Regions from separate parts of the Citricoccus alkalitolerans genome, predicted to be linked through region 1. Evidence: predicted binding sites of a transcription regulator. Region 1 holds the regulator's gene; each other region holds the start of a gene.

Region 1 (3,503 bases):
GAAGGCCTCTTCGGTCAGGCCACGGCCGTGCTGACCTCTGCCACGTTGGCCGTCGGAGAATCGTTCAACCCGGTGGCAGGCTCTCTCGGCCTGATGGGCGAGGGTGCGCCGGCCTGGACCGGTCTGGACGTGGGAAGTCCCTTCGACTACCCGAGGCAGGGTGTGCTCTACGTGGCCCGGCACCTGCCGAAGCCAGGCCGGTTCGCCGCCCCCGAGAGCTATGACGAACTGGAGTCATTGCTGCGGGCGTCCGGCGGCGGTGCCCTGTGCCTGTTCTCCTCCAAGCGGGCCGCCGAGGATGCCGCAGCGGAGATGCGCACCCGGCTCGGCCCGAAGCCCACGATCCTGTGCCAGGGGGACACCACGCTGACCGCCCTGGTTCGGCAGTTCGCCACGGAGGAGGACACCTGTCTGTTCGGGACCATGAGCCTGTGGCAGGGTGTGGACGTGCCCGGCGAGTCCTGCCGGCTGGTGGTCATCGACCGCATCCCGTTCCCGCGACCAGACGATCCTCTCTCCACGGCGCGGTCCAGGGACATCAGCCGCCATGGCGGCAATGGTTTCATGGCGGTCTCCGCCTCCCATGCGGCAGTCCGCCTGGCGCAGGGCGCCGGCCGGCTCATCAGGACTGCGACGGACCGCGGTGTCGTGGCTGTCCTCGACTCGAGGCTGGCGACGGAACGGTATGGGTCATTCCTGCGCTCGACCCTGCCGGATTTCTGGCCCACGGCCGATCCCTCGGTGGTCCGCGGCGTGCTGGAACGGCTCCGTCCCGGTGACTAGCGGATCAGGATCTCTAGCGCGTCGACCGTGCGAATAGCCCGCCATTCGAGGCCGGGGGCTGGGCTCCAGGCAGGCCAGTCCACGGACCATCCGCCGTCGGGGTCCTGGGCGGAAGCCAGCCACCGTCGGTCCCGTGACATCACGGCTGCCGGAACGAGCCTGCCGGGAAGGTCGGAGGGGAAGGGAACGGTCCACGGATCATGGACCAGGTCGACCGCGTGGATCCGTTCGTCCTCCGCGCCACCCTCCACGGGGAGCGAGCCCTCGGCAGACAGCCGTTCACGGAGGGATGCCAGGACCGAGCTGTCGGCCGGTTCCGGGGGAAGGCTGTCCGCGGCAAGGAACCTCAGGGCGTACTTGATCTCATAGGCGGGAAGGTCACCGACAGTCGAGGCCCGGGCCAGTCGGAGGCGGCACCAGTCCGAGGCAGCCTCGGCCCAGCCGCCCGAGAACCCCGTCAGCAGGGCCGCGGCGGCGAAGCCATACGTGAGGTGCGAACCGCCCGGAACCGGGTGGACCCACGGTGCATGGGGCCACTCGAGGGAGGCCTCGGTGACGAACGGTACGGAACCGTCTAGCCCGGAGGTCGAGGCCACCCATTCCAGTCCAGAGCGCACCCAGGGATGCTCGGCGAGATCCCAACCGGCCAAGAGGTCCAGGGCCGTCAGCGTGGAGAGCGCCTCACTCTTCGGTGACCGAACGTCAGGTTCAAGGCCATGACCGAATCCCCCGTCCGGATTGCGGTACGCCTCCAGGGCGGCCAGGACACCCTCAGTGCCGCCGCCGTGGAGCATCAGGTCCACCCGGCGGCGTTCGAGCAACCGCCCGTGGGTGTAGACGAACTCCTCGGCATCCGCCACGCGGACGCCTGGCGGCAGAGGCCGATGGTTCATGGGCTCAGAGCGCCCGGAGTACCGTGACGACCTTACCCATGACCGTCGCCGCATCGCCGAGTATGGGCTCATACGCAGAATTCTGCGGTAGCAGCCACGTGTGGCCATCTCGCTGCCGAAAGGTCTTCACCGTGGCCTCGTCGTCCAGGAGAGCGGCGACGATGTCCCCATTCTGTGCGTTGTTCTGCTGGCGTACGACCACCCAGTCGCCGTCGCAGATGGCGGCATCGACCATGGAATCCCCGGAGACCTTCAGCATGAACAGCTCGCCCTCACCGGTCAGCTGGCGCGGCAGTGTCATGACATCCTCGACCTGCTGGTCGGCGAGGATCGGCCCACCGGCGGCGATCCTGCCCACCAGCGGAACCGGTACGGCATCACCGTCCGAGGCCCCCGTGTGCAGCGTCCTCACCGACCCCACCGGCGTGGCGGCTGATTCGGGGGCCGTGGCGTCCGACTCCGACACGAGGGCCCGGCCGTTCTCGTCCAACAGCACCTCCATGGCGCGCGGGCGGCCCGGATCCTTGCGGAGATACCCCAGCTTCTCGAGCTGGCCCAGTTGATGGGTGACCGATGAGAGCGAGGCCAGGCCCGCGGCGTCCCCGATTTCCCGCATGGACGGCGGATAACCGTGCGCGGCGATCGCAGAGCGGATGGATCCGAGGATGATCCGCTGACGATCAGTGAGGGGCCGGACGCTGGGATCGCGGTGCAGGTCCTGGGCTGGAGGGGGAATCCGGGGGGCCATTCGACCATCCGTTCTTATCGTGTCCGTCGGTCTTGGTGAGATGTCTCGTGCTGGGTCGCTGGGTCTGACGGTACCGGAGTCACAGCCTTGATTCAAAGATATGTTCGAAGTTTTCTTGGCATGGTTCGAACAGGCGTGCTAGACATGATGTCGAAGCAGTCGAACACACGTTCTAGATGGCCCGGGGGTCCGGGAGGAGAGGCAGAAGAGCATGAGTACTGCAGCATCGGTCAACACCCGCGCAGCCGGCTCCGCCGGATTCCACCTGAACCGCCGTGGTCGTTTCCTCTTCGTGGGGTTTCCCGTCATTGTCCTGGCGATCCTCGCCGCAGCGGCCGCTGTCTTCTTCGGCGCGCACGGGATGGCACCGGCGGCTGCGTCGGATGACGAGCCGGTGGCCGCCGTCGAGTCCATCACGGTTAACTACGGCGACACCCTGTGGGACATCGCCGGACGCACCGCTCCAGACTCGCCCCGCAATGAGGCCATCCTGCGCATCGGCGCACTGAATGACCTCGACGGTGGCGATCTGCAGCCCGGTCAGGTGTTGTTCGTGCCGGCCGGGGGCTGAATCCCCGCTGGCCCCCGCAGGGGGTGCCGGGGGCTCGACTCTCTCCAGCCGGACGGTAGGATGGCCTGGGTTCGTAGTGGGGCGGATCCATTGCCGATGACGGGGCACTCATGGGGAACAAGCGCAGGCAGATCAAGTCTGTGGCGACCCCGGTGGCCTTCTCAGCCATTGGTGCCCTCGTGGCCACCGGAGCCTTCCTCTATCCCGGTTTCGACACGGCTGACCTCGAACTGCATGATTCAGGGATCTGGGTCACCCACAACAGCGGGGGATACGTCGGCCACCTGAACCACGAGTCCAGCATCCTGGACGGTGGTTTCCGGCCCCCGATGGAGGACGTCGAACTCCACCAGGCGGATGCCACTGCCCTCATGCTGGATCCGGCCTCCGGCACCTTGACGTCCATTGACACGACGTCCATGGTCGCCGGCGACCAGATCATGCTTCCGGCCGCCCAGGGCTTCGCGCTCGGAGCGGGCGTTATCTCAGCCAGCAACCCCTCGGAGGG
Region 2 (3,503 bases), on a different contig from region 1:
GAAAGCTGGTCGCTGAGCTGATCGAGTTCGGCCAGGTCTTGGAAGACCCCGGTTCCGTCTCCGAGGCCGAGCCCCTGGTCGCCGTCGAACTGTTCGGCACCGGTCCAGTCCTCGCCGGGGCGCAGGCCTTGGAGATTGGCGTCGAGACGGTTCAGCTGGTCCAGGAGGTCCGCCGATCCGAAGGCCTGTGCAGACAGGGCCATCAGTTCTTCACGCTGCTCTGGGGACATGGAGCGGAGCATGCGTTGGGCCGCCGCGGAGCGCTCGGCGAGGGCGTCGATCAGCTCGTCAATGTCTTTCGGATCTTCTGGGAACTGGTCACCGTGCTGGGCCATGAAGTTTCGGAAGTCCTCGGGGGTGTCCTCGCCTCGGGCATGCTTGTCCAGCAGATCGTTGAGGTCCCGGAGCATGGCGGCGATGGCCGTCCGGTCCTGCTCGGTGGCATTCTCCAGCGCGTTCTTCATGCCGGCGAACCGCTGGTCGAGTAGCTCGCGGCCGAGCAGGTCCTTGATCTCCTCGAAGGCGCGGCGCGCGGTGTCCGACTGCCAGTCATAGTCAGCCAATTCCGTGACGGCGGCGGCAGTGGAGGCAGGGAGGTTCTGCAACTGCATCTCCCGGAACGCCCGGTCGGTGTCGTCCATCCGGATGTCGCGGGCCAGCTGTTTGCGCTCCTCGAGTACGGCTTCGTCCAGCAGTTTCTTCGCCTCCTGGAGGGTGCCGTCCAGGCGGTGCCGGTTGAGCAGGTCCCGACGCTTCTGCTGGACGCGGCCGGCGAGTTCGTCCAGACCGGCCATCGTCCGCCCGCCGCGGCGCAGGAACTCGCGCAGGGCCTGCGCGGGGGAGTATCCGGCCATGACGTCATCGGCCACGGCGTCGAGTGCCTCGGAGAGGTCGATCGGCGGTGCGAGTGGATCGGGGCCGCCGTCGTAGCGGCCGTAACGTGAGGACTGGTGGTGTCTCACGGTGACTCCTTCCCCTGATGCGGGGTCTCAGCCTTCCATCGTCACTCTACGTCTTCCCGACGCCGGCGCCACCAGGTTTTCCGGACTCGTTGCGGTGGTCTTGGGGTGGCCGACGGCTTGCCGCCCACTTGCCGGCGTCGCTGTGCGGCGGCCGCCTCCTGCACAGGCCTCCCCTGCTCGGAGTGTTGTCCGCAAGGGAAGGGTGAGGCCTCTGACCACATCCGGGCACTGTGATCGAATGGGTGTACTAGTCAATCCGATGGGCATCGATCGACGGTCTCTCACCTGTCGAGAAGCCTACGAATCGTCATCGGGCATGACATGGATGGTGGGCATGACATGGACGGCGGGCATGACATGGATGAGCAGGACCGGCTTGGGGACAAACGGGGGTGGCAAGGACGGTGTTGATCGATCAGGACGGCGCGTCCTCTCTGGACCTGACCGAACTCCTGGCAGCCGCCGGCGTGCTGGTGGAGGAGGTGGCGGTACGGGCCGCTGACCGTGGCCTGCTGGGGTACCTCGACCGCTTCGCTGCCGAGCCGGAGGTGGATCGGTCGGCGCAGTGGGGCCTCTATGCCCATGTTGCCGATCAGGAACCCGGCGAGGATGTCCACGGTGCCGATGAGACACCCGGCGAGACGGCGACCGATTCCGGTACTGACATCCATCAGGGCCAGGCAACGGTGGCGTCCTTGCCGATCGTTCTGGCTCAGGTGGAGGAACTGTCCCGGTGGCTCGATTCAGCTCGGACCGGATTGGCAGGGCATACGGATCGGGTCTTCGACCTCCACGCCACCCGGCGTGAAGTGTTGGGGATACCGGAGGGCAAGACTGCGTACCCCAATGGCGCGGACTATCTCCGGCAGACCTTGCGCATCCACCGGGTCGAGGCGAAGAAGAGAGTGACGCGGGCGCTGTGTGTGCTGGCCAGCCACGACCCGACCAGCTTGCAACCCGATGCCGTGGTCCCTCCGAAAATGCCGGAACTAGCTCGGGCTGTGGCTGAGGCCACCATGGATTCGGCCTCGGTGGACACCGTGGCGGCAACCCTGGCTGAGGCTGTCCGGGATGCTGGGCTGGCCGGTGCCGATCCAGACCTCGTCCACGACCTGGTCACGGAAGGGGAGCGGATCCTCGTCGGACATGCCTGCCAGTCAGATCCTGAAACCGTGAGAAAGGTCTGCTCGCACTGGCGCCAGCGCTTCGATGCGTTGGTCAACCCGGATGGTCTGGAACCGACGGAAGCCCAGGCCAACGCAGCTCAAGGGTTGTTCTACCAGGGCAGGGGCCAGGCCAACTTGCATCGGTGGCTGCTGATGGCTACGGATCTCCAGCATGAGGTCCTGCAGACCATCGCCGCCGATGCCACCAATCCTCGCAAAGACCCGCGCAAGGACGAGGGCACGGGTACAGAAACCGACTCCGGTGCGTTGACAGGGTACGAGGATGGCACGTCGGCTCACAGTGAGGCTGACCCGGGAAGTGCCACCGTTGCGGAGCCCTGGACCGACCAGGTCCTGGAGATGAAGGCACTGGACCCACGCAGTCTCGCGCAGAAACGGCTCGATGGACTGGTGAGCGCCCTGACCGGCGCCATGGCCCTCACGTCGACGCATACACAGTGGTCGAGGGACGGTGCAGAGGGCACTATGGGCACCGACTGGCCGGACGCAGGCGGTGGGTCACGGCCCCAGGTGCTGGTGACGATCGACTACCAGACCCTGGCCGGACAATTCCGAGAGCATCAAGCCGCCGTTCCGCCGGAAGCGACCAGCCACCTGCTCTCCCAGGCTGCCTATACCGGGCCGGTGAGCCCGGCCATGATCCGGCAGCTGGCCTGTGACAGTGACGTGATTCCGATCGTGCTCGGCGGCAAGGGAGAGGTGCTGGACGTGGGACGGTCCCAACGGCTCTTCACTTGCAAGCTCAGACGGGCGATCACGGCCCGAGACGGCGGCTGCGCGGCACCGGACTGTTCCATCTATGCCCCGTGGTGCGAAGCGCACCACATCCAGCACTGGGAACACGGCGGTCCCACCAGTGTGGACAACGGAGTCCTGCTCTGCTCGCATCACCACCATGCCGTGCATGCCGGAGCCTGGGAGATCGAGGTTGTCGATGGGATTCCGTGGTTCATCCCGGCTCCCTATCACGACCCCACCCAGACGCCGCGTCGCAATCACTATTGGCGGACGGGCTCCAGTAACTCCACCACCACCACCACGAATGGTCAGAGACTTCCGGACGAAGGTGAAGGTGAAGGTGAAGGCGAAGGCGAAGGCGTAGGCGCCGTAGGCGAAAACGACGGCGAAGCAGACCAGCAGGGTGCGGCGTGATTTGGTTCGATGCGGTGGGGTGGCCAGCGGCACCTCTAGCCGTAGACGGTCTGGCCGTCGTCGGACTCCTTGGAGAGCTCACGGGCGAGGTACAGGCCCTCGAGGGCCAGCTCGATGGCGCCAGCCCGATGCCCGAGGGCTCGCCCAGTCGCGTCCGGTCCCTGCTCTTCGTCGGGGTCTCCGGCCGTGAGGTCTCCTCCGG
Region 3 (3,503 bases), 140 kb from region 1:
AAGGACATCAGCCTTGTCGGTTTCGAAACTCGGTGGGCGTGGAGGTCCTGTAGACGTGGACGCCGTCGAGGTTCTGTCCGGGGAAGCCTGGCCGCGTACGACCTGACCGATGAGTGTCTCGTAGTCGATGGTCACCATGACCAGAGGACGGTTCCCGCCGGACGACGGCAGGCCGTTGTCTTCGACCAATGCCAATGCGCCCATGAGGGCAGAAGTCAGGCCGTCCAATTGGCGCTGGTGACGGGAGCGGCGGTCGACGGACACGACGCCAGCATCTGGCCAGAGCCCTGTTCCAATCGAGAAATCCGGGACAGGTTCCTGCGTGGGCGACGTCGAGCTGTGGGTGGCCTCGCCACCGCCCTGAGCACCAGTGTTCTGCGCGCCAGCCTGGACTCTTTCGTCGTACATACCTTCTATCTGAGCGCGCGGATTGGTCGCGGCTCCGGCGATGGTGCTGAGGACCTCGTGCTGGAGGTCGTTCGCGGCGATCTTCCACAGGTGGAAGCCCCGTCGTCTGCCTCGGTAGGAAAGCCCCTGCTGGACGGAGGGGACGGCGTCGGAAGGTTCTGCCCCATCCGGGTTGAGCGCGTGTTGCGCCCACTGACGCCAGCGGGCGCAGGCGTGGCGCATCAACTCCGGGTCCAGGACGGTGGCCTGGGCCGTCAGGGTCTCCTCGCCCCGGGACAGCCAATCCGCTGCCAAGGAGGGGTCCGCGCTGGCCGCCTCTGCATCCCTTCTCGTCTGGTCCAGGGTCGTGGAGATCAGGTCGAGAGTGCACGGGTCGAGATGCCCTCGCAGGAAGGCCTCTGCCAGGACGGGGTAGGCGGCACTGCGCTGGTGGCCGCTGATCTCAGGTACTGGCGGCTGGACCCGCTGGGCACGATGGATGCGTTTGCGTGCCTCCGGCCGGGAGATCCGCAAGGTCTTCACCATCCAGTCCGGGGCATCCCGAAACGGCTTGGCCCCACCGGGAATGCCGAGCATCGGCTCCCGGAGGGAGCCCTCATCCATGGCCTGGGCGGCATGACCGGCCAATGACGTATGTACAGCAGTCAGAAGACGGCCCAGATCTTCAACCCTACGGTGGATGACGGGTAACGAACCGGACGCGAAGGTCTCTGGTGCTGCCACGAAGTCGCGTCCGTGGGGGGACTCTCCCGGGACAATCGGTGTGAGCGAGATCAGCCCCGACCAGTCTTGGTCAGGAGGTGGAGGGACCACGCGGTCGAAGGCATCGACCGTGGTGGGGCCGGAGAGCCGCTCGGCCAGTAGCTCCAAGGCGTGGCGAGCGACATCAAGGACCTCCGGAGTGGCCCACTCGGCCAATTCGTCCAGGCCATGCGCGGGCGCCTTCTCTTCAGCTGTCATGACTGCGCCCTCCTTCCGTCTGTCGTCGCCCTAGCGCAGCCTTGGCGGCCCTGGGGACCCTGGCGGTCCTATTGGCCTGTCCGATGTGAACGCCACCTTCGAGCCTCCGACCCTTCGTGCTAGTACATATATTCGATCACGGGCAAGGGACGAGATAAGCACTCTCCACCGGAATGTGGACGGCTGAGGGAAAAACCCATGGTGTGAAGTACTGCGTCGGACGAAGCAGACGAAGCGGACGCAGTGGGTGGTGATGATAGTGAGAACAGTGAAATCAGGACTCAGGACCCCGCAGCGGCTCAGGACTCCGCAGCGGGCTCGGATGAGACCGGGGCTGAACCCATCGCCAGTCCCTTCTCGGCCGCGGCCGTGCGGATCGCGTTGATGACGAGTTCAAGCGATGGACGGCGTGTGGGGGAGGCCCGATAGGCGATGGAGACCGTCCTCATCACCGGTTCCTCCAAGGCGATGATGTCCACTCCGTCTGGGATCAGCTCCAGCGCGAGATCGGACACCAGTGTCACCCCGAGCCCGCCTGCGGCCATGGCCAGGGCTGTCGGCTGTTCGGCGACCGTGTGGACGATCCTCGGGTCGAAGCCCTTCTGACGGCAGGCGATGCGGACCGCAAGGCCGAAGTGGTCGCTCTCCCGGGCCAGAATCCACGGATAGTCGGCCAGCTGCGCCAGCCGCACCGTCCCGGAGGGGATCATCCCGGCGGGCACGGCGGCGTGGAGCCGCTCCACGGCGATGATCGTCCGGGTCAGGTTGGGTTCCCAGGCCACCGGCGTCACCGAGTAGTCGATGACGAAGGAGAAATCCAAGGTGCCGTCCTTGACCGCTCCCGCCGTCTGCTCGGGATCCAACTCCACGGTGCGGACCTCGATTCCGGGATACCGCACCGCCAGACTGGACAAGGCCTGCGGCACGAGACTGGACGCCACGGACGCCCAGACTCCCGCGGTGAGGCGCGCCGTCACCCCGTTCTGAGCCTGCTCCAGGGCCATTGTCGCCCGGTCCACTGAGCCGAGGATCTGCTCGGCATGCTCGGCGAGGACGAGCCCCAGATTGGTGAGCAGCAGCCGGCGACCGTGCCGCTCCACGAGCCGGGCGCCGACGTCGCGCTCCAGCTGGGCCAACTGCTGGGAGACGCCGGAAGGGCTGTAGTGCAGGGCGGCCGCCACGGCGGTCACGGTGCCGCGAAGATGCAACTCCCGCAGCATCCTCAGCCGACGCAACGACAACTCCATGCGCGTCAGCATAGGGGTGGGCCTCTATCGCGGGGGATACCTTGTAGTCCCAGTACACGGCATCGTGCAGGAACCGGCGATAGACGCCAACGGCAACCCCCTCCACGCTGGGAGTACGAGCCGGAGCCGATCCGGCTGGAACCGAATATTCACCGAAGCACGCACCGGAGCACACGCCGGGGGCGAACCGCTGCGGGACCGACCGTGAACTCGATGGAGGTGGCGGGCATGACCCTGATCCAGAACCCTGATGGCAACCGCACGCACTACGGCACGAGTGGATCGGCACGCAGTACCCGGCCGGGAACCCTGCCCGGCATCAGGCCAGAGGCCCTGCCTGGGAACCCGCCGGGGGAGCCGTTCACGCGTCCAGACCCCTTCGACCGTCCACCGGAGCGGGAGATCGCATGGACCGATCCGGTCACCGGCTCCCGTGGATGGCTCATGGTGCACACCTTGGTCGGGGGCATGGCCACAGGAGGCACCCGCATGCGAGCCGGCTGCACCCGGGACGAAGTCGCCGACCTGGCACGCTGCATGGCCACCAAGACCGCGGCATTCGGTCTGCCCGTCGGCGGGGCCAAGGCAGGAATCGACTGCGATCCGCGGGATCCGGCCGCGCTAGGGGTCCTGGAGCGGTTTTTCGCGCACATGCGGCCATGGCTCGAGAACTCCTGGGTCACCGCCGAGGACCTCGGCGTCTCCCAGTCGGACCTCGACGCCGTCTTCACCCGGCTGGGATTGGACCAGTCCTTCCACGCCGCCATCCGGCGCTCGCCGGACCCGGCCACCACCCTGGACCGTGTTCGGGCAGGACTCGACACCGTGGACCGGGACGGCCTGCCGCTGGGGGACGTGATCGGTGGCTACGGGGTGGCTCAGGCCTGC
Region 4 (3,503 bases), 430 kb from region 1:
GCTTCCACTACTTGCCGTGTTGGTTGTTTCCTTTATTCTCACACTGCCGCTTGGGGTTGCTCCTTCGTCAGGCGTAGCTGTCACGGTAACTAAGAACTGGGACGACATCCATGCGAATACGGGAGAGAACACTGTCGATGTCACGGTTTCGTCGGAAACCACTGAGGAATCAGACCTGAATACAGGTGCTGGGTCGCCGGGAAGTGAACGTGTGGGCTCTCTAGTAGATCAATCGTCCGAGAGTCAAGAACCATTGGACCCGAAGCGAATCATATCCATTACGCAGCCTTATTGCTTTACCTTGGGTGGTACTGGGCAACTCGATTGTTTTGAAGCAGCCTCGATTGTCTGTGGAGACGAAGGAAGCCAATGGGTGATTCAGGCACAGTACCCGGCGAATAACCTTCCTGCTATCGAGCGGGTTGGCTCACCGTATTGTTCGGATCCCGCCGGACCGGTTGTATCGGACCCCGCTTCCGGGACCCCGGATGCTCCGCCGATGCCGGTGGTGACGTTGTCCGATTTCCGTGCCTTAGATATTGCCCCCTCGAAGATTGAGTCTGATTCCGGGGGCTTCGGCCTGATCCGTGGGAACACCAACTTCTTCGCGACTGAGGAAAACCAGACGCTAAACACCACGATGCTGGGTCAGCAGGTGGCGATTCAGGCAGTGCCGGTGCAGTGGACCTGGGACTACGGGGACGGCTCGGAGCAACTGTCGAATCCGTACCCGGGTGGGCCACAGGTGGAGTTCAATCAAGAGACCACCACCAGCCACGTCTATGAGGACACCGGTCAGTACCCCGTGGGGCTGACGACGTCCTACCGGGGCCAATTCTCTGTCAACGATGGTCCCTGGATCGCGATCCCGGGCACCGCCGAGATCCCGAGTGAAGCGGTCACTGCGGACATCTGGCGGTCGCAGTCCAAGAACGTCGCCGACGACTGCCATGAGAACCCCGAGGGCTGGGCCTGCGGCAGCCCGTTCGTCGAAGATTGATCGTTGGAGGTTGATCCACGGCGGTTGACCGTCCGATGAGGGATTGCGGCAGACTGAAGCCATGTGTGGACGGTATGTGATGGCCAGGGCCATCGGAGACCTGGTGGCGGACTCGGGTGCGGACGTCGACGAGGAACTGGTGTTGCCACCGAATTGGAATGTGGCGCCCACCGATGACGTGGCCGTGGTGCTGGAACGTGCCGTGCCGACGTCGGGCTCCGAGGCTGGAACGCGCCGGGAGATCCACGTGGCCCGGTGGGGCCTGGTCCCGCCGTGGGCCAAGGACCTGTCCGTCGGCTCGAGAGCTTTCAACGCGCGGTCTGAATCCGTCACGGAGAAGCCGACGTTCCGCTCCGCGGTGAAGGCCCGCCGCTGTGCCGTCCCCGTGGACGGCTATTACGAATGGCTCAAGCCGGACATGGGCGCACCCAAGTCTGCGAAGAAGCGTCCCTTCTACGTCCACTCCGCAGACGGCTCGCCGACCTACTTCGCGGGACTCTACGAGTGGTGGAGGGACGAATCCATGCCGGAGGGTGATCCGGGACGGTGGCTGCTGAGCTGCACCATCCTCACGGGGCCCTCGCCGGACGCCGCTGATCTCGAGTCGGCCCGGAGGGGCGGTGTGAACCAGGCGGGGCTCGGCATCCTGGAGCAGCTGGGTGGACTGCACGACCGGCTCCCGCTGCCCCTGGACCGAGACTCCCTGGACGCCTGGCTGGACCCCGTGAAGCTCCCATCCGCGGAGGCGGCCGAGGCTCTGGTGGCTCAGGTGCGCGAGCAGGCCTATCGGACCGCGTCCGCCTGGACTCTTGATGAGGTGGGCACTGCTGTCGGCAACGTCCGCAATAATGGTCCGGAGCTCATCGAACCCCTGGAATCCCTGCTCTGACGGCTTTGATGTTCCGGCTCTAGCCAGGCTCCGTTCTACATCCGCCGGGCCCATGTCAGCCCCGGATTCGGGCACTGACCCCGCCCCGGATCCCTATCGTGTCCGGGCTCTGCCCTAGCCTCATTCTTGGTTTTAGAACACATGTTCGAATACCATGGTGGGGTGCGGCCGGTCCTTCCCGTCGGCCGTTTCACTTCCCACCGCCCCACCGGACAGCCCCGGTTTCGGGTCCGCCGTTCCTTCCCAGACGGCAGGGCACGACGCCGGCCCGGGCTGCTTCCGGACGAACCCGCCGGCCACGTGCCGGAGGGCGGAAGAACGGCATGAGAAGTCACGACGAGAACAGGGCAGGAATCACGTCCCATGGGAATCTTCACTCAATCGGTCGCCGTTGGATGCACCACGGCAGGGGCGCCGGAGCGCCTGGAATGGAACGGCCGTATCTACGCACTGGCGGCCGAGCCGGTGCGCTGGTACGAGCGGCGCAAGTGGTGGACCGAGGAACGCCGGGCAGAGCGGGGCCGTGGTGCCGGTCTGGTGGACCACGAGGTCTGGCGGGTCCAGGTGCGCCTGGAGAAGGCACGCAACGCACCCTTGCTGACCTTGGATCTCTCCCACCATGTCGACTCCGGCCGCTGGCGGTTGGTCCGCATCCATGACGGCGCCGCCGTGCGCCTCAAGGAGAGTGCTTGATGGGCGCTACCCCGGGCTTTCCGCATCTGCACGTGGCCAGTGCCTTCAGTTCCCATTACGGGGTGTCCTGGCCCGCTGAGCTGGCTACAGCCGCCGCCGCGGACGGCGCGGAGGTGCTGGCCTGCACTGACCGGGACGGGCTCTACGGCACGGTCAAGCATGTCAGCGCCTGCCTGGAGCAGGGGCTGGACCCGGTGATCGGGGTGGACCTCGCGGTGACCTGGGGCAAGCAACGGTCGAATCCCGCTGGCCGGGTGGTCGTGCTGGCCCGAGGCGGCACACAGGGCACGGGATACCGAGCGCTGGTCCGACTCATCTCGGCAGCGCATGCCCACACCACGGGTGGCTCTGCCGGGGGAACGCCGTACGTCACGATGGCCGAACTGGCTGAGTGGTCCGCCGGCAGGCACCACGGTGCCCCGCCGGAACTGTTCGTGCTGCTGGGGCCGGGATCCGACGTCGGACGGCTGATGGCCGCGCGTAAGTACACGGCCGGCCGGGCGCTGTTGCGCCAGTGGAAGGCCGCACTGCCCACCGGATCCCTGCGGGTGGAGGTGGTCTGCCATCTCTCTGCGCCGGGGGAGAAGCTGTCAGCCGCCCACGCCGTGAAGATGTTGCGTGCCGCCCGGGAGGTCAAGGTGCCAGCGGTGCTGACCAACGCGGTGCGCTATGCGACCCCGGACGGGGCCGCCACCGCGGACGTCCTGGACGCCGCCCGGGCCCTGAGCTCCCTCGAGGCCCTCACCGACCTGCAGCCCAACGGGCAGGGCTGGCTGAAGCCCGCGGAGTCCATGCACCGGATCGCCCTGGAGATCTGCGAGGCGGCGGGGTCCGGGACGGACGGGCGGGCCGGCGGCAGTGCTGAGGGGGTCACGGCCCTGTTGGATGACACCTATGCCCTGGCCGATGTCTGCCGCATGG

Evidence for each region. Region 1 encodes LexA, which represses DNA repair genes until DNA is damaged. Its sites were predicted from a motif close to TCGAACANNTGTTCGA; they were not measured.
Region 2: the regulator LexA is predicted to act here: its motif matches at 1,197-1,212, upstream of ABD134_RS14120 (HNH endonuclease signature motif containing protein).
Region 3: the regulator LexA is predicted to act here: its motif matches at 1,489-1,504, upstream of ABD134_RS02510 (HNH endonuclease signature motif containing protein).
Region 4: the regulator LexA is predicted to act here: its motif matches at 2,023-2,038, upstream of ABD134_RS03830 (DUF6504 family protein).

What each region holds. Positions count from the first base shown of each region.
Region 1 is NZ_BAAALH010000001.1:424,585-428,087, forward strand. It holds gene ABD134_RS01870 (ATP-dependent DNA helicase) at 1-783, shown strand, start outside; gene ABD134_RS01875 (hypothetical protein) at 780-1,676, opposite strand; gene lexA (transcriptional repressor LexA) at 1,681-2,424, opposite strand; gene ABD134_RS01885 (LysM peptidoglycan-binding domain-containing protein) at 2,636-2,995, shown strand; gene ABD134_RS01890 (Ig-like domain-containing protein) at 3,106-3,503, shown strand, end outside.
Region 2 is NZ_BAAALH010000002.1:1,786,490-1,789,992, forward strand. It holds gene ABD134_RS14115 (vWA domain-containing protein) at 1-962, opposite strand, end outside; gene ABD134_RS14120 (HNH endonuclease signature motif containing protein) at 1,370-3,301, shown strand; gene ABD134_RS14125 (sigma 54-interacting transcriptional regulator) at 3,337-3,503, opposite strand, start outside.
Region 3 is NZ_BAAALH010000001.1:560,006-563,508, forward strand. It holds gene ABD134_RS02510 (HNH endonuclease signature motif containing protein) at 1-1,368, opposite strand, end outside; gene ABD134_RS02515 (LysR family transcriptional regulator) at 1,668-2,615, opposite strand; gene ABD134_RS02520 (Glu/Leu/Phe/Val dehydrogenase dimerization domain-containing protein) at 2,844-3,503, shown strand, end outside.
Region 4 is NZ_BAAALH010000001.1:855,040-858,542, forward strand. It holds gene ABD134_RS03820 (PKD domain-containing protein) at 17-1,000, shown strand; gene ABD134_RS03825 (SOS response-associated peptidase) at 1,062-1,889, shown strand; gene ABD134_RS03830 (DUF6504 family protein) at 2,253-2,582, shown strand; gene ABD134_RS03835 (DNA polymerase III subunit alpha) at 2,582-3,503, shown strand, end outside.